4 regions of the Bradyrhizobium sp. Pa8 genome follow, and region 3 is predicted to be linked to each of the others. Evidence: riboswitches for the same ligand, from Rfam matches in the RefSeq annotation. Region 3 holds a riboswitch; each other region holds the start of a gene.
The links. Region 3 has a riboswitch for cobalamin ahead of metE (5-methyltetrahydropteroyltriglutamate--homocysteine S-methyltransferase). Riboswitches for the same ligand answer to the same signal wherever they lie in the genome.
Positions count from the first base shown of each region.

Region 1: another riboswitch for cobalamin. It lies ahead of ACKWRH_RS15000 (energy-coupling factor ABC transporter permease); the one in region 3 lies ahead of metE (5-methyltetrahydropteroyltriglutamate--homocysteine S-methyltransferase).
Region 2: another riboswitch for cobalamin. It lies ahead of ACKWRH_RS13720 (TonB-dependent receptor); the one in region 3 lies ahead of metE (5-methyltetrahydropteroyltriglutamate--homocysteine S-methyltransferase).
Region 4: another riboswitch for cobalamin. It lies ahead of ACKWRH_RS14935 (DUF1636 family protein); the one in region 3 lies ahead of metE (5-methyltetrahydropteroyltriglutamate--homocysteine S-methyltransferase).

Region 1 is NZ_CP176767.1:3,352,092-3,356,298, reverse strand. Features, by position in the region: gene cobT (nicotinate-nucleotide--dimethylbenzimidazole phosphoribosyltransferase) at 1-899, opposite strand, end outside; gene cobF (precorrin-6A synthase (deacetylating)) at 910-1,659, opposite strand; gene ACKWRH_RS15000 (energy-coupling factor ABC transporter permease) at 1,700-2,377, opposite strand; cobalamin riboswitch at 2,415-2,632, opposite strand; gene cobA (uroporphyrinogen-III C-methyltransferase) at 2,678-3,409, opposite strand; gene ACKWRH_RS14990 (cobyrinate a,c-diamide synthase) at 3,406-4,207, opposite strand, start outside.
Region 2 is NZ_CP176767.1:3,032,981-3,037,187, reverse strand. Features, by position in the region: gene ACKWRH_RS13735 (efflux RND transporter periplasmic adaptor subunit) at 1-508, opposite strand, end outside; gene ACKWRH_RS13730 (FixH family protein) at 593-985, opposite strand; gene ACKWRH_RS13725 (hypothetical protein) at 1,088-1,453, opposite strand; cobalamin riboswitch at 1,685-1,892, shown strand; gene ACKWRH_RS13720 (TonB-dependent receptor) at 2,057-4,207, shown strand, end outside.
Region 3 is NZ_CP176767.1:1,728,167-1,732,373, forward strand. Features, by position in the region: gene metE (5-methyltetrahydropteroyltriglutamate--homocysteine S-methyltransferase) at 56-2,383, opposite strand; cobalamin riboswitch at 2,488-2,712, opposite strand; gene ACKWRH_RS07895 (hypothetical protein) at 2,855-3,031, opposite strand; gene ACKWRH_RS07900 (TauD/TfdA dioxygenase family protein) at 3,486-4,207, shown strand, end outside.
Region 4 is NZ_CP176767.1:3,338,208-3,342,414, forward strand. Features, by position in the region: gene ACKWRH_RS14925 (cobyric acid synthase) at 1-1,362, opposite strand, end outside; gene cobO (cob(I)yrinic acid a,c-diamide adenosyltransferase) at 1,402-2,037, opposite strand; cobalamin riboswitch at 2,078-2,299, shown strand; gene ACKWRH_RS14935 (DUF1636 family protein) at 2,396-2,770, shown strand; gene cobW (cobalamin biosynthesis protein CobW) at 2,767-3,816, shown strand; gene cobN (cobaltochelatase subunit CobN) at 3,816-4,207, shown strand, end outside.

The DNA.
Region 1 (4,207 bases), 1.6 Mb from region 3:
CGCAGCACCAGCCGATGCCCCTGCTCCGCCGATTGATGCGACGGCAGCAGGAATGGCTGGCACGACGGGTTCAGCCGCACCGCTGCCAGCGCCGCCACCGATACGATGAAGCCATCGATCAACACGGGAATACGGGCTTGCGCAGCCGCAATGATGGCGCCGCAAATCGCCGCGATTTCGAGGCCCCCGACGGCGCACAGGATCTTTTCCGGCGAAGCGCCTGCAACGCCATGCCGCGCGATCGCAGCGTCGATCACGCGCGCCTTGTACGCACGGCCGGCCGCATCGACGCCGGTACCGCTGCCCGCGATCTCCTCGGCACTGATGCCGAGCAGGCTCGCCGCAATCGCCGCCGACGTCGTGGTATTGCCGATGCCCATCTCGCCGAAGATCAGGAGATCGGGCCTGCCGGCTGCCGCGCGCGCGACTGCGCGCTGTCCGACTTCGAAGGCGAATGCCAGCTCCGTGGGGGTGAGCGCAGCTTCCACGCTGAAATCGCGCGTGCCGCTGCGCGGCTTGTCAATGACGATTCCTGCCATCGCCTCCTGCGCCAGCGTGCCGGCGTCCACGACCTCAAGGTTTGAGCCAAGCTCGCGCGCCAGCACCGAGATCGCGGCACCGCCCGAGGCAAAATTCGCCATCATCGCGATGGTCACTCCTTGCGGATAGGCCGACACGCCCTGCGCGACGATGCCGTGATCGCCGGCGAAGACGATGATCGGCACCCGCGCGGCGCGTGGTTGCTCGGTCGCCTGCAGGCCCGCAAGCTCGACCGCAAGCTGCTCCAGCCGGCCGAGCGCGCCGGCCGGTTTTGTGAGTTGCGCCTGACGCGCGAGCGCCGCCTCGCGGTGGGCGGCGGAGACCTCAGGACATTTTCGATAGACCCATTCGGGGAGCATGCTGCCTCGCTTACGGCCTGCGCTTGAGAATGTAGCTGTCCATGATCCAGCCGTGCCGCGCGCGCGCATCCTGTCGCGCGGCGACGATGTGCGGGCCGATCTCGGCCACAACGCCCGACATGACGATCTGATCGGGCATGCCGAGATAGGCGCCCCACCAAATGTGCAGCCCCGCTGGATCGAGCGACTGGAATGCCGTGCCGCCGTCGAGCATCACCACCACGGTGTCGACGCCCTGCGGCCAGCCGCCCTCGCGCAAGCGGCGCCCCGTGGTGACCAGAAAGGGCTCGCCGATGTCGTTGAGCGGCAGCGCATGCGCCGCGCACAGCGCCTGGATCGAGGTGATGCCGGGCACGACCTCGATATCAGGCAAGGGATCGAGCCGCCGCGCAATGCGCAGCGAGGAATCGTACAGCGAGGGATCGCCCCAGATCAGCAGCGCGACCTTGCCATCATCACCGAGCTGGCTCGCGATCGTCCGCGACCAGGCCGCGGCCACAGCGTCGTGCCAATCGTCCACGCCCTTGTGATAGTCCGCTTCACCGGCATCGCGCACGGGAAGGTCGAACTCGGCAATGCGCGTCGTTTGGTTGGTGAGCACATCCGCGCAGATCGTCCGCCGCAAATCTGCGAGATCGGACTTCGCCGTGCCCTTGCGCGGGATCAGGATGAGATCGGCCGCGTTGATGGCTTGAACGGCGGCGCGCGTGAGCTGCTCGGGATCACCGCAACCGATGCCTATCAGGGAGAGCGTGAGCATCGCGCGTGCAGGGGCGGCCATCGCGGCCGCCCCTTGTCTCTTAAGCCGCGTTGTGCAGGCGCGGCGTGACGAGGCCGGGCGCGGTGACGCCGCGCAGCGATTTTGCCAGCGCCAGCACGCCGAGATCGGCGAGCGGCTCGATCACGATGACGAGCGCATAAGAAGCCGCGAAGGTCGCGATGTTGACGAGGTTGGTCGCACCGAAGCCCGAGCCATAGAGCGCCCAGAACGCGACCCAGGCGATGACACCGGCCTGATACGTGGTCGAAAGCGCCAGCGCCTGGCGATAGCTGAGATCGACATAGGCGGTGTTGCGGGCAATGATCCGCGCGGCGATCGCCTGGATCCCGAACAGCGGCACCAGCAGCGTGGTGACGTTCATGCCGAATTGCGGCAGATCGGGCGGCTCGAAGAAGATGCCCTGGAACAACAGTCCGAACGCAAGGCCGAAGGCCGCGGGCGCAGCCCCAAACAGCAGGAACAGGGTCGAGCCGAGGATGAAGTGCACCTCGGACACGCCGACCGGGAAGTGCGGCAGGATCTCGAAGAAGACGAACACGAGGCCCGTGGTGGCGAGCGTCCGCGCCGCGAACGACATGATGCCCTGCTCGCGCACGGTCTCGATCGCGAGCTTCAACGCAACGCCGCCGACGGCGATGCCGGTTGCGTAACTCAACACGAGCTTGGCGCCCGATACGACTCCGGGTTCGATATGCATGGTTCAGTTCCTTCCTGCCGTCACACCCGACGGCCTTGGCCACAAAACATGCACGGCCGGTCTCCTGGCTCGCGGTTCACTGGGGTTCTCCGGCCTTCCCGAGCCTCGCGGCCCAGTGGCTGATCGGAGCCCCTCACCGCTTACAGTCGCGGGGGCGGCTGGGGTTTTGGGCGGCGCAACTGTCCGCCCACCCCCATTCCCGATTATGCTCCGGCGGTTTGCGCCGCCTCGAGCACCATGCGTCTCCTGTGTGCCCCTTTCGCCAGCCGGGCGTCAAGGGGCGAAGGGCGGCCGGGACGGTCATGACGGATAATCGCCCGCCAGCGCGCCGAACAGGATCACGGCGGCCGTCGAGGCGGCGCCGCCCCGCGCAAGCTGCTCGGCCAGTTCGGCAATGGTGGTGCGAACCAGCCGCTCGTCGGGACGACCGAGGGATTCGGCGAACAGCGCCGGGGTATCAGGGGCGAGGCCGTGCTCGATCAATTTTGCGACAAGCGCCGGAAAGGTGCGCCGGCCCATATAGACCACGGTGGTCGCTTCGGGATCCGCCAGCGCCGCCCAGTTCAAATTCTGCGGCAGCTCGCCGGTGACATCGGCCCCGGTCACGAATTGCACCCGGCGCGAGGTGTGGCGCCGGGTCAGGGGAATGCCGGCTTGCGCGGCGGCGACACAGGCCGAGGTGATTCCGGGAATGATCTCGTAGCCGATGCCGGCTTCGCGCAGCGCCTCCAGCTCCTCCTCGAGCCGGCCAAAGATACCGGCATCGCCCGACTTCAACCGCACCACACGGACGCCGGCCGCGGCATAGTCGACCAGCAGGCGGTTGACGTGGTGCTGCTTGGTCGAGGGCCGCCCTGCCCGCTTCCCGACTGCGACGAGATTGGCGCCGGGCCGGGCCAGATCGAGGATCGCGCCCGAGGCGAGGTCGTCGTAGAGCACGACGTCGGCATCGCGCAGCCGCGCGGCGCCTTTGAGCGTGAGGAGCTCGGGGTCGCCGGGGCCGGCCGAGATGAAAGTGACAAAACCGCTCACCGATCCTCCGCGATCAGATGGAAGAACGTGCCGGTGGCAAGGCCGCGGCGCGAGCCGGTCTCGGCGATGACCGCGCCTGTTGCATCGTGCACGACCGCCAGCGGCGTATCCGGCTGCGCGAGGATCGTCGAATAGTGGAACTCGTGGCCGCGCAGGCGCGCGCCGGCCTGATGGCCCGGCATCGGCGCGGCGAGCGAAGCGAGACGATAGCCGAGATGCATGCGGCGCTTGGCAAAGCTCGTCTCCAGTCCGAGCAGGCCCGTCATCTCATGGCGAATGCCGTCGGCATCGGTCAGAGCGGTTCCCAGCACCATATAGCCTCCGCATTCGCCGTGCACCGGCCGTGTGTCAGCGAAGGCGCACAAGCCGCTGCGAAAGCGGGCATTGGCCGCGATCTTCCCCGCGTGCAGTTCGGGATAGCCGCCGGGCAGCCAGCAGACATCGGCGCTGGCATCGGGCGCTTCATCGGCAAGCGGCGAGAATGTCGAGATCTCGGCGCCGGCCGCGCGCCAGGCCTCCAGCATGTGCGGATAGACGAAGGAGAACGCGGCATCGCGGGCAAGCGCAATGCGCTGCCCGGGCGGCGTCACATTCATGCCGTTTGCCGCCGGTTGCGGCGACCAGCTTGCTGCCGATCGCAGCACCGCATCGAGATCGACATGCTCGGCTACGAAGCGCGCGGCTTCGTCGATCAGCTTGCCGATCTCGGCCTGCTCTTCGGCCTGCACCAGGCCGAGATGCCGTTTCGGCAGGCTGATCTCGGCATGGCGCGGCAGCGCGCCGAACACGGCGATGCCG
Region 2 (4,207 bases), 1.3 Mb from region 3:
CGAGCTGGATCGTGCCAGGCGCCTTCACCGAGACCCTGATCGAGCGCCGCGTGACGGGCTCGGACTTCACGCCCGCGCGCTGGATCTTGCCGGGCGACAGCTTCACCGTGCCGTCGTCGGCGTCGTCGCCTTCGTAAACGGCGACATAGTCCATCCCCATCGGATCCTTCTTTGGGACGGGCGACGTATCGGGCAGCCCCATGGGATTGCGGTAGTAGAGGATTTTTCGCGGCGAAGCCGCCTTCGGCGGCGCCGGCGCGACGGCCGCGCCAGCTTCGTCGTAGACCGGCAGATAGTCCCGCCCGCGGTCGTCCTTCTTCGGACCGGCAGACCAGAGCGGCGCACCATCTGGATCGCGGTAGTAGAGCGGAGTTGGCTCCGCGGCGGCCGCAGCCGATGATATGTCGGCCTCAGCGAGCCAGCCCGCACCGTTCGAATGCCAGTAGTCGCCGGCCAGGACCAGGCCACCGCCCAGCGCAAGTGCCGTCAGGAGACGCAGCGTTTTCATGTCGTGTATCCGCGCGCCCGGGAGCGCGCGTCCGTGTGAAGGAAAAAGGGGAATGTCGGGCGCCGCCGGGCAGCGCCCGAACGCTCACTTGATCGCCGTGACGATCACCTTGCCGGTGACCGTCTCCGGTTCGCCCTGCAACTTCACAGACAGCGTCATCTGGTAGCGTCCAGCCATCGGCAGGTCCGTCTTGAAGGCGTACACACCCGGCTCCCTGGACGGCAGCGGCGCGACCGCCGATTCCATCTCGGCCATCCCGTCCGGAGCCATGTCGAGGCGGGTCTTGAAGATGACCGCATCCGGTATCGGCTTGCCGGTCTGCTTGTTCGTCAGGCGAACGGCGAGCGTGACGTCTTCGCCCTTCTTCATCTGCGGAGTGACGGGCTCGAAGGCGTAGTCGCCCGCGCCCGCCATCGCGGCGGAAGCGGCAAGCGAAAGGGTGGCGGCGAGAGCCGCGGTGCTGATTTTGGAAAGCATTGTCCTGTCCTCATGAATTGATCTTTCGCCGTGGCGCGTGAAGCGCGCACGTCAGTCGTCGTCGCGAGCAGCCATGCCGCTCGCGTCTCGGGCTTTGCGAGATCAGATTCGAGGAGGTCGGAAAGGAGGACTGCCGCCGCGGAAGGAAACGACCTGATCCGGCGGAATAGCCATCTTGCTGGCCACGACGGCGAGACGTTCGAACGCCACGGGCCTGACATCACCGAGCGCGATGATCCCGCCAACGCAGCAGAAGCCCATCCCGCACTTGTAACCGCCGCTATGGGAGCCCGTTCCCTTCATGTCGGGACAACAATCGTCCATCGACATGTCGGCGTCGCCGCTCACGTGCATGGCCGTCTGCATGCCATCCGACGACATTGCGAGGTTCGCCGCGGACGCGCCAACCGGCAGCATCGCCAGGGATATGGCGATGGCGACTGCCAGGATGGTACGGACGAACTGCATCAATATCGACTTACCTTGTCAGGCCGGAACACGGCCTCAGTAGCACATTCGGGCACCAAAGGCAGTCATTGATCGTGGTCAAGCGTTCGTTACCCGGGCTCGTCCGGAGGCCGGGCCGGACGTTTCGACGCGGTCCTTCGGACTATCGTGCAAAACAGCAACACAAGGCCACCATCGACCGACCGGCCCATCGAACAGCCCACGCGGATGTTGACGCGCTTATCCCCGGATGCCAGTTTCGTGATCGGTAGTGTCCGCAAGGACTCTTCAAGGGAATGCGGTGCGTCCACCTCGGTGGGCAATTCCGCGGCTGCCCCCGCAACTGTAGGCGGATAGCCGACGACCAAACGAACCACTGGAGCCCCGCTTGGGCCTCTGGGAAGGTGGTCGAAGGCGATGACCCGCGAGCCAGGAAACCTGCTGCCAGCCATGGTCACGCGCGAACGCATTGGGCGGGGTGCCCTGATGTCGGACAAGTAGCCGGTGCATCCGCCGCCTGGGGCGAAGGTGGATGACGAAGGCAACCGCGGTGACGGTTTGTTTGCGTCGCCGCAGAGCGTTGTCGTGCAAAATCTTCATTTCGGTGCTGGCGCGAGGCCAGCGTTGTCGCATGCTTTCCTGATTACTCTGCTCTCGTCGGTGTCGCTGTCGTCCGCGGCGCTCGCGCAAAGCGCGGCGCAGGACAACCGCTCCCGGGAGGTCGGCCCGGTGATCGTCACCCCGCCTGCTCCGAGACAGGCTCCCGCCATAAGCCCCGGCACCCAGAAGCCGCGCGCGGCCCGGCGCGCCGCGGGACGCAATCGTGGCGCCCCTGCTGTCGCCGTTCCTGCCACGCAAGCTCCGAGCGGCCCGGTGCAGACGCCGCTCAACACGGCCGCCGTCACCGATGTCGGCTCCCGGCTCGGCATCACGGCGCGGGAAATGCCGGCGACCGTCGAGGTCATCAGTCAGCGGACGATGCAGGATCTGGGCATCCGGACCACGACCGACGTCGCCAAGGCTGCAGTCGGCGTCATCGGCGGCGATGCGCCCGGTGCGCCCGCCATCTTCTCGATGCGTGGCTTTACCAGCGACCAGATCTCCACGCTCTACAACGGCATCCCGATCGGGCCGTCGACCATGACCGGCCGTCCCATGGACGTGGCTGGCCTCCAGCAGGTCGAGATCATCAAGGGACCGGACTCGCTGGTGGCGGGCCTCGGCGCGACCGGCGGCGCCATCAACTACGTGAACAAGGTGCCGCATACCGGGCCTGTTATCAACGACGCCTTCACGTCCTACGATTCCTTCAACGGCTATCGCGCCGGCTACGGCTCGGGCGGCAGCACGCTGATCAACGGGCTCGACTACCGCTTTGACATCAGCCATTTCAACAACAAGGGCTTTATCGACGACACCTATTCGAAGCTCAGCAACGTTTCGGGCCAGCTGAACTATCGCGTCAACGAGAACCTGAAGATCTGGGGCGCGGCCGAATACAGGCAGGACAACGACCGCTTCTACTGGGGAACGCCGCTGGTGCCCGCGAACGCGCCGGGCATCGTGCCGACGAACGGCATCGTGTCCGGTCGGTGGAGTAACTATTACCTCGGCGGCGGCACGCCGGTCCCGGTCACCATCGACGCGCGCACGCTGACGACGAACTACAACGTGCTCGACAATCACAGCGGCGCCAACGAGCTCTGGCTGCGCAGCGGCTTTCAATGGGACATCACCAACAACATCTCGCTGAAGAGCCAGGTCTATGGCTATGACGCCCACCGGCACTGGTTCAACAACGAGATCTCGTCGTTTGACCAGACAATAGGCAATTTCGCGGGCGCGCAGAGCATCTATCGCGAACGCCTGGCACTGGATCACGCCCAGCGACTCTACGGCAACATCACCGACCTCACCGTTAATTCCAACGTCGGCGGAATGGACAATCGCTTCGTCGCCACCGTGGCGGCGAGCAGCAACCAGTTCAACGTCTCGCAGGACACGCTGTTCTTCAACGACTACGTCGACCTCCTCAACCCGGATCGCGGCCTCTACGGCCCGCGCAGCGACGAGAAGATCTACACGCATCTCGACACTGCCTCGCTGTCGTTCGAGGACCGGCTCAAGCTGACCTCGACCTTCGCGCTGATCGGCGGCATCCGTTTTGAGAATATCGAGCTGTCGCGGACCCGCTTCGACGAGAACGGCCTCCTGAAAGCCAGCTATCCTTTCTCGAAGACGTTCAATCCGGTCACCGGACGCATCGGCTACGCCTGGGACATCGCGCCCGGCGTGATGCTTTACAGCCAGTACGCGACGGCAGCCGACCCGACGGTGGCGAACATCTTCATCCTCAGGCCCACGACGCCGCTGCTGCTCACGACGTCGCGAACCTACGAGACCGGCGTGAAAGTGCTGTCGGCCGACAAGCGCGCGGAGGCCACGTTCTCGGCCTTCGACATCGAGCGCAAGAACGTCTACGTCCCCGAAAGCGGCATCCTCTTCAACGTCGCCGGCAAGATCGCCTCCAAGGGCGTCGAGATCGCCGCCGCGGTCAATCCGGTCGCAGGCCTGAAGCTGTGGGGCAACGTCGCCTTCGTGCAGTCGCGCTTCATCGACTTCACCTATGTCGACGGCAATGGCGACTTCCAGTCCTATTCGGGCAAGACGCCGCCCAACGTTCCCAACTTCATCGCCAACGCCGGAGCCTCCTACCGCTTCGACACGAAGCTGCCGGTGGAGATCGGCGGCCTCGTCCGCCACGTCGGCGACCGC
Region 3 (4,207 bases):
TCGGAGCTCAAGCTCCGTCGAACGAACCCGACTCTATCGTAGTGTCACGCTGGCATCAGGAAGCCTTGCGCAGCTCACGGGCCGCCGCGACCATGTTGACGAGCGCCGGACGGACTTCGTCCCATTTGCGAGTCTTTAAGCCGCAATCCGGATTGATCCAGAGCTGTGAGTCCGACAACCGTCGGCGAGCCAGCGCGATGAGATCTCCCATCTCACCGGCTTCGGGAACGCGCGGAGAGTGGATGTCATAGACGCCGGGGCCGATGTCGTTCGGGTATTTGAAGGCCGTGAATGCATCGAGCAGCTCCATTTTAGAACGGGACGTTTCGATCGAGATGACATCTGCGTCCATCGCGGCAATTGCATCGATGATGGCGTTGAACTCCGAATAGCACATGTGGGTATGGATCTGCGTTGCATCGGCGACGCCGGACGAGCAGATGCGGAAGCTGTCCACTGCCCAGTCGAGATAAGGTTTCCAGTCGGATCGGCGGAGCGGCAAACCTTCGCGAAGCGCAGCCTCATCGATTTGGATCATGGTTGCGCCGGCCTTTTCGAGGTCGGCGACCTCGTCACGGATCGCGAGCGCGATCTGACGGCAGGCCTCGCTGCGCGGAACGTCGTCGCGGACGAACGACCAAGTCAGGACCGTCACTGGCCCCGTAAGCATTGCCTTCATAGGCTTTTTGGTCAGCGATTGCGCGTAGCTCCACCAGTCGACGGTCATCGGCTTCGGTCGGGAGACGTCGCCGAACAGGATCGGAGGACGAACGTAACGAGAGCCGTAAGACTGCACCCAAGCGTGCTTGGTGAAAACGAATCCGGAGAGCTGCTCAGAGAAATACTGAACCATGTCGTTGCGCTCGAACTCGCCGTGGACGAGCACGTCGAGCCCGATGTCTTCCTGCCAGCGGACGGCTTGAGCCATTTCCTTCTTCAGAAATTGTTCATACTGCATGTCTGTCAACTTTCCCTTGGCATGCGCGGCGCGGGTGTTGCGAACGTCAGCCGTCTGCGGGAACGACCCGATTGTCGTCGTGGGGAAAAGCGGAAGGCCGAATCGCTTGCGCTGAACCTCGGCCCGGCTCGCAAAAGCGCTGTTGCGGTAGCGCTTATCATCGCCAATATCAGCCGTCCGCTGCGCGACGGCCGTGTCATGGATCTTTGACGATACTCGGCGAGCCATGGCCGCAAGGTCTGATTCGGCAAGCGCGGCGACATTTTCGTCGCCCGCAAGCGCTTTCGCCAAGGCCGTGAGCTCGCCGATCTTCTGAACCGAGAAGGCAAGCCAGCTCTTTACGTCCGAATCGAGATCGGTCTCGAGCTCAAGGTCGATGGGGACATGCAAGAGCGAGCAAGAGGGCGCGAGCTGCACGCGATCCTTGCCGAATTTTGCAATGACGGGCTTGAACCGCTCCACAAGTGCCGACAGGTTGGAACGCCAAACATTGCGGCCATCGATCACACCGAGCGAAATCACGAGGTCCGCGCGGGCGCCGAATTCAATCTGGCTCAATTGTTGGGGAGCGCGGATAAGATCGACGTGCAGTCCGGCCACAGGCAGCGCCAGAGCGGTCGCCAGATTGTCGCCGATCGCCCCGAAATAAGTGGCAAGCATGACCTTGATGCCAGCTACCTCCTTGACGAGACGCTTATAGGCGCGTTGGAGCGCATTCCGCGTGGTCTCGTCGAGATCAAGCACCAAGCACGGCTCGTCAAGCTGGACCCACTCGGCTCCACGTTTCGCCAGTTCCTTGAGCACCTCGACATAGACCGGCACGAGATTATCGAGCAGCGAAATCGGATCGAACGCCAGATCGGCGCTCTTGCCGAGTTTCAGGAAGCTGACTGGTCCTACCAGAACCGGACGCGTTTGATAGCCAAGGGTTTTCGCCTCCTCATATTCCTCGATCGGCTTTCGGGAGGAGAGCCTGAAGGTCTGACCTTTGTGGAATTCGGGCACCATGTAGTGGTAGTTAGTATCGAACCACTTGGTCATCTCCTGCGCGGCAGAGCCGCGGGCATCATGGGCATGACTGCAACTCGCGTCATCATCCTCGCCTTGCGAGCCGCGCGCCATAGCGAAATAGGTCTTCAGCGAGACCGGACCGCCCTCCCAGCCATACGCCTCAGGAATGGCGCCAACCATGACGCTCGTGTCGAGAACCTGATCATAGAGTGAAAAGTCATTTGACGGGATGACGGTGACGCCAAGCGAATTCTGACGCGCCCAATTGGCGACACGAAGACCGGCCGTAGTTTCAAGAAGCTGCTGGTCGCTGATCTTGCCGACCCAAAAGTCTTCGAGTGCCTGCTTGAGTTCGCGGCGTGGCCCGATACGTGGCATGCCGAGGGTTGCGACAGGAAGGGAGAGAAGAGACATAGCTTTAACCCCATTGTGGTGGGGGCAAAGGCCATGGCGGACGCAGGCAGGAGGGCCACGAAAGCGCCTGCTGCTTGGCGTACCACCGGGACACCCCGCCCGTGGACGATTATGTTGTCGGGGCAGGTCTCCTGGCTCGCGGGTCATCGCCTACATCCGGCCTTCCCGAAGCCTCTGCTTCAGTGACACGTGTGGATGCAGGCTCGCCGCTTACAGTTGCGGGGGCAGCGCCGGCATTACTTCAATCCGAAAGGATCGAGAGCGCACCGGCTTCCCCTCTTAGCTCCAGATCAAGCGAGACCTGGAGAACCTCGACGCCTTCGATTATCTGTAACCGAACGGTTACGTCAACCTCTGAGGATCAGCTTTTCTGCGGCATGCCGGCAGGTACGATGGTCTCAACAATGGAGATCATCGGCCTCTCTGGCTTTGTGCGCTTGCATCAGATCGACGAGCTTGGCCGCAACACCGTCACGTTGCGCCGTAATGCGTTTCATAGGCCATACCATCCGGAGCGCCGGGCGGCGGCCACATGATCATCGCGTAGCCGATTTGTCGGATTTCGACGCTGTGAAGACCGCCACACCGATCGAATAGCTCGACCAAGGATGCAACATCGATCTCGGCCAGCGTCCCCTTGAGGGCCATTGTTGTCGATAGGCCTCGCGCCTTGAATGGAAGTGGAGAGCGCTTGGGACCTTCCATCGCCTGGGGTTACCACTGCGGCTCTTTAGCGCGGCAATTCAATCAGAATCGATCTCACGGACCCTCTCTCATTTCTTTTATCCAACACGGCGCTGAACGGAGCTGCAATTTCTGCATCAATCGCCCAGCGAAGCGTATGCTTTGTGTCGCGATCAACTACCAATGTTAGCAATTGATCGAGCTGATGGATCCGGTCAATCATAGATTAAAGCCCGTCGCGCAGGGTCAGACCTCACCTGTCCGAGATCCCGAAGAACGCACAAGGGGGTGGTTCGTCGCTGTCACCACGGATCTTGACGGATTTGGTTATGCGGTCCGCAACTTGGCGTTCCACAGGTTCTATCGCAGCTGAATAGCTCGGCCTGGGGATCAAACCGCAAATTTGGAGAGTGCCGCTATGAGTGCAACGATCGTGTCGGACAGCGTCATTCCTCGCGCCGACGTCATCAAACGCGCAGCGCGCATCGGCGCAGAAATTAGAAACATCAACCTGTGCGGTGATTTGCCGGACCAGACGATCGCCGCCATCAATGAGCTGCTGCTCGAGCACAAGGTTGTCTTCTTTCGCGACCAGGGTCATCTCGACGACGCCGAGCAGGAGCGCTTTGCTCTTCGTTTCGGAAGTCTGGCGCCTCATCCGATGCTCGGTGCCATTAAGGGGACGGCGTCGATCATCGAGCTTGATTCGGCTCGCGCCGGTAGCCGGGCCGACCTGTGGCACACCGATGGAACCTTCATCGATGCCTACCCCAAGATCGCGGTGCTCCGAGGCATCGTGATGCCAACGTTCGGTGGCGATACGGTCTGGTCAAATACCGTCACGGCCTACCTCGACCTGGCACCGCCGCTGCAACGGCTTGCGGACAAGCTCTGGGCCGTCCACAGCAACGCCTTCGACTATGCAATACTGCCCCGCGCCAGCGAGCTCGACAAGAAGCACTTGGACGAAGTCTTCACGAAAACGATCTATCAGACGGAGCATCCCGTCGTGCGCGTCCATCCCGAGACCGGCGAACGCACGCTGGTGCTCGGCGCCCTGGTGCAACGATTCGTTGGTCTCCCGAAATACGACGGCCAGAAGCTGTTTGATCTGTTTCAGTCTCATATCACCGCGCCCGA
Region 4 (4,207 bases), 1.6 Mb from region 3:
GTGATAAGGCTCGTCGCCCGCCGGAATGTCGAGCTTTGCGAGATACGCCCTGCGGAAATCGTCCGAGGTGAACAGGCCGTGCAAATAGCTGCCCTGCACGCGGCCATCGCGTGAGATCGCGCCTTCGGGCTCGCCGTTCAGTTTAGCAAACGGGCGCGCGCGATCCGGCCCATCGGTGCGGCCGATGTGGATTTCGTAAGCCTCGATCGGCTGGTCCGTGGCGGCATGCACGGCCGCGACGCGCGTCAGCGTCTTCTGCGGGCTCATCACTGTTTCCACGTCCAGAAGTCCGAGACCCGGCGTGTCGCCGGCGGGGCCTTCGATTCCATCAGGGTCGGCGACGCTGCGCCCGAGCATCTGATAGCCGCCGCAGAGGCCAAGCACATGGCCGCCCCGGCGGTGATGCGCCAGGAGATCGATGTCCCAGCCCTGCGCGCGCAGGAAGGCGAGATCGCCGCGGGTGGATTTCGAGCCGGGGATGATGACGAGGCGGACGTCGCCGGGAATCGCTTCGCCGGGGCGCACCATCACGAGATCGACGCCAGGTTCGAGTTTCAGCGGATCGAGATCGTCGAAATTGGCGATCCGCGACAGCGCGAGGCATGCGATCTTGCACTGGCCGGGCTTGCGCGCATCGCTCAAGCCCAGCGCGTCCTCGGCCGGCAGCTCGCCGGCGCGCGCGAACCAGGGCAGCACGCCAAGGCCGCGCCACGCGGTCTTCTGCTCGATCAGCTTGTAGCCGTCGTCGAACAGTGAGGGGTCGCCGCGGAACTTGTTGATGACGAAACCCTGGATCATCGCGGCATCGTCGGGGTCGATCACCGTCTTGATGCCGACGAGCTGGGCGATGACGCCGCCGCGGTCGATGTCGCCGACCAGCACGACCGGCACGTCGGCCTTGCGCGCAAAGCCCATATTGGCGATGTCGGCCTTGCGCAAATTCACCTCGGCCGGGCTGCCGGCGCCTTCGACCAGCACCAGATCGCCGCGCGCCTTCAGCCGCTCGAAGCTGTCCAGCACCGCGCCCATCAGCGACGGCTTCATCGCCGCATATTCACGCGCCCGCGCGGTCGCGATGCGCTTTCCCTGGACGATGATTTGTGCGCCGACATCGGTCTCGGGCTTCAGCAGCACCGGGTTCATGTCGGTGTGCGGCTCGACGCCGGCGGCCAGCGCCTGCAGCGCCTGGGCGCGACCGATCTCGCCGCCGTCGACAGTGACGGCCGCGTTGTTCGACATGTTCTGCGGCTTGAAGGGCAGCACGCGCAGGCCGCGCCGCGTGGAGGCGCGGGCGAGGCCGGCGACGATGAGCGACTTGCCCACGTCCGAGCCGGCCCCCTGGATCATCAATGCGCGCGCCATGGTGTTTTCAGAACTTGGTGTTTTCAGAACTTGGCGTCGTCAGAATTCGACGCCGGCTTGCGCCTTGATGCCGGAGCGGAAGGGGTGCTTCACCAGCGTCATCTCGGTGACGAGATCGGCGATCTCGATCAGCTCGTCCTTGGCGTTGCGCCCGGTGAGCACGACATGCGTCATCGGTGGCTTGTGCGTTTTCAGGAAGTCGACGACCTCGGCGATGTCGAGATAGTCGTAGCGCAGCGCGATGTTGATCTCGTCGAGCACGACCATGCGCAGATTGGAATCTGATATCAGCTCCTTGGCCTTCGCCCAGCCGGCCTGCGCCGCGGCGATGTCGCGGGCGCGGTCCTGTGTCTCCCAGGTGAAACCTTCGCCCATCGCATGGAACTGGCAGAGCTCGCCGAAATGGCCGGTGAGCAGGCGCCGCTCGCCGGTGTCCCAGGCGCCCTTGATGAACTGCACGACCGCGCAGGGGAAGCCGTGGGCGACGCAGCGGACGATCATGCCGAAAGCGGAGGAGGACTTGCCCTTGCCAGCGCCGGTGTGGACGATGATGAGGCCCTTTTCGCCGCTCTTGGTCGCCATGATCTTGTCGCGGGCGACCTTGATTTTCGCCATTTTCGCGGCGTGGCGGGCGTCGGCTTCCTCGGCCGTTTGGGTATCCGGTTCAGGCGTCATCTGACAGGGTCCTTCGGCTTGACAAGAGGCGGCCGGGGGCAAATGGTGGCCCGGCGTTGGTTCCTGTCCTATGACAGGCGAAGAGGGAATGCGATAGGGTCCGAATCGACAAGATTCGGGTCCAAACTGCAGCCGCCCCCGCGACCGTGACCGGAGAGATGCCCGAAGCCACTGATCCCCCAGGGGATCGGGAAGGCGGGGATCGAAGGGCCAAAAGCCCTGCTCCGCAAGCCGGGAGACCTGCCAGCGCGGACGAGTTTTGGACCGGCGGACGGGGTGTTCCGCGACGGGGAAACGGACCTTCGGGGGAATGGTCCGTGTGCCTCTTCGCCTCCCGCCGTTTATCCTGGAAGAGGCGATGAGCGTCACACTTCACGTCTGTATCACCTGCCGCGCCGGCCAGACGCTCGACGAGGGTGAGACGACGCCCGGCAAGCGCCTGCATGGCGCGATCCTCGATGCCGGCGTGCCCGAGGGCGTCAATGTGGTTCCCGTTGAATGCCTGTCGGCATGCAGCCAGGGTTGCTCGGTTGCGCTCAGCGCGCCCGGCCGCTGGTCCTATGTCTATGGCCGCCTGTCAGAGGCCCATGCGAGCGACGTGGTCGCGGGTGCTGCGGCTTATGCCGCCGCGCCCGACGGCCTCGTGCCCTGGCGCAGCCGTCCCGAAATCTTCCGCAAGCAATCGCTTGCTCGCATTCCCCCCATTGCCGTCGTGCCGGAGGCCGCCGAATGAACTCGCTCGCAAAAGTCCCTGTCACGGTGGTCACGGGTTTTCTCGGCTCCGGCAAGACCACGCTGATCCAGCATCTGCTCGCAAACCCTGACGGCAAGAAGCTCGCCGTGCTCGTCAACGAGTTCGGCAGCGAGGGTGTCGATGGCGAGATCCTGAAATCCTGCGCCGATGCGAATTGCCCGGAGGAGAATATCGTCGAGCTCGCCAATGGCTGCATCTGCTGCACCGTTGCGGACGATTTCATCCCGACCATGGAAAAGCTTTTGGCGCGGCCGGTGCGGCCCGATCACATCCTGATCGAGACCTCGGGCCTGGCGCTGCCGAAGCCGCTGTTGAAGGCGTTCGACTGGCCGGAGATCCGCTCGCGCATCACGGTCGACGGCGTGATCGCACTCGCCGATGCCGAGGCTGTCGCCGCCGGCCGTTTTGCGCCGGACCCGGCTGCGGTGGAAGCGCAGCGCGCGGCGGACGAAAATCTCGATCACGAGACGCCGCTGTCGGAAGTGTTCGAGGACCAGATCGCCTGCGCCGACATCGTGCTGCTGACCAAGGCCGATCTTGCCGGGGTCGCAGGGATCGAAGCCGCCAAGGCCGCCATCACCGCCGAGATGCCGCGCCGTGTGCCGATGCTATCCGTCACCGATGGCGCGATCGATGCGCGCGTGATCCTCGGCCTCGGCGCTGCCGCAGAGAACGATCTCGCCGCGCGCCCCTCGCATCACGACGGCGAGGAGGATCACGAGCACGACGATTTCGCCTCCGTCGTGATCGATCTTCCGGAGGTCAGCGACATCGACGCACTGGTCGCGTCGGTGCAGCGTCTTTCGCGCGAGCAGAACGTGCTGCGCGTCAAGGGCTATATCGCGGTCGTGGGCAAGCCGATGCGCCTGTTGCTGCAAGCGGTCGGCGAGCGCGTGCGCCACCAGTTCGACAAGCCCTGGGGCGCAGCTCTCAGGCAGTCGAAACTCGTCGTGATCGGCGAGCACGGCGACATCGACGAGGCCGCGATCAAGGCAGGACTTGGTCTTTCAGGATCTGGTATCTGATGCACGTCGTCTTCCGCGAGAGCCGCGGTCTCGAGGAGACCGCGACGCCAAGGGACATCGGCCAGGACCCGGCCGATCTCGTGGTGCTCTCGTACTCGGATTCCGATCTTGCCGCGTTCGCGGCCGGCTGGCGGCGCGGCCGCAACAGCCTGCCGTCGCTGCGGCTCGCCAATCTCGCGGAGCTGCGTCATCCGTTGTCGGTCGACACCTATATCGAGCGCACGCTGTCGCAGGCGCGCGGCATCCTGGTGCGCCTGATCGGCGGTGAGTCCTATTGGCCGTACGGGCTCGCGGCTCTGCAGCAGCTTGCGAAGGACCGCAATATCGTGCTGGCCGTGCTGCCGGCCGACGGCCGCGACGACACGCGGCTCGATGCCTACTCGACCCTGCC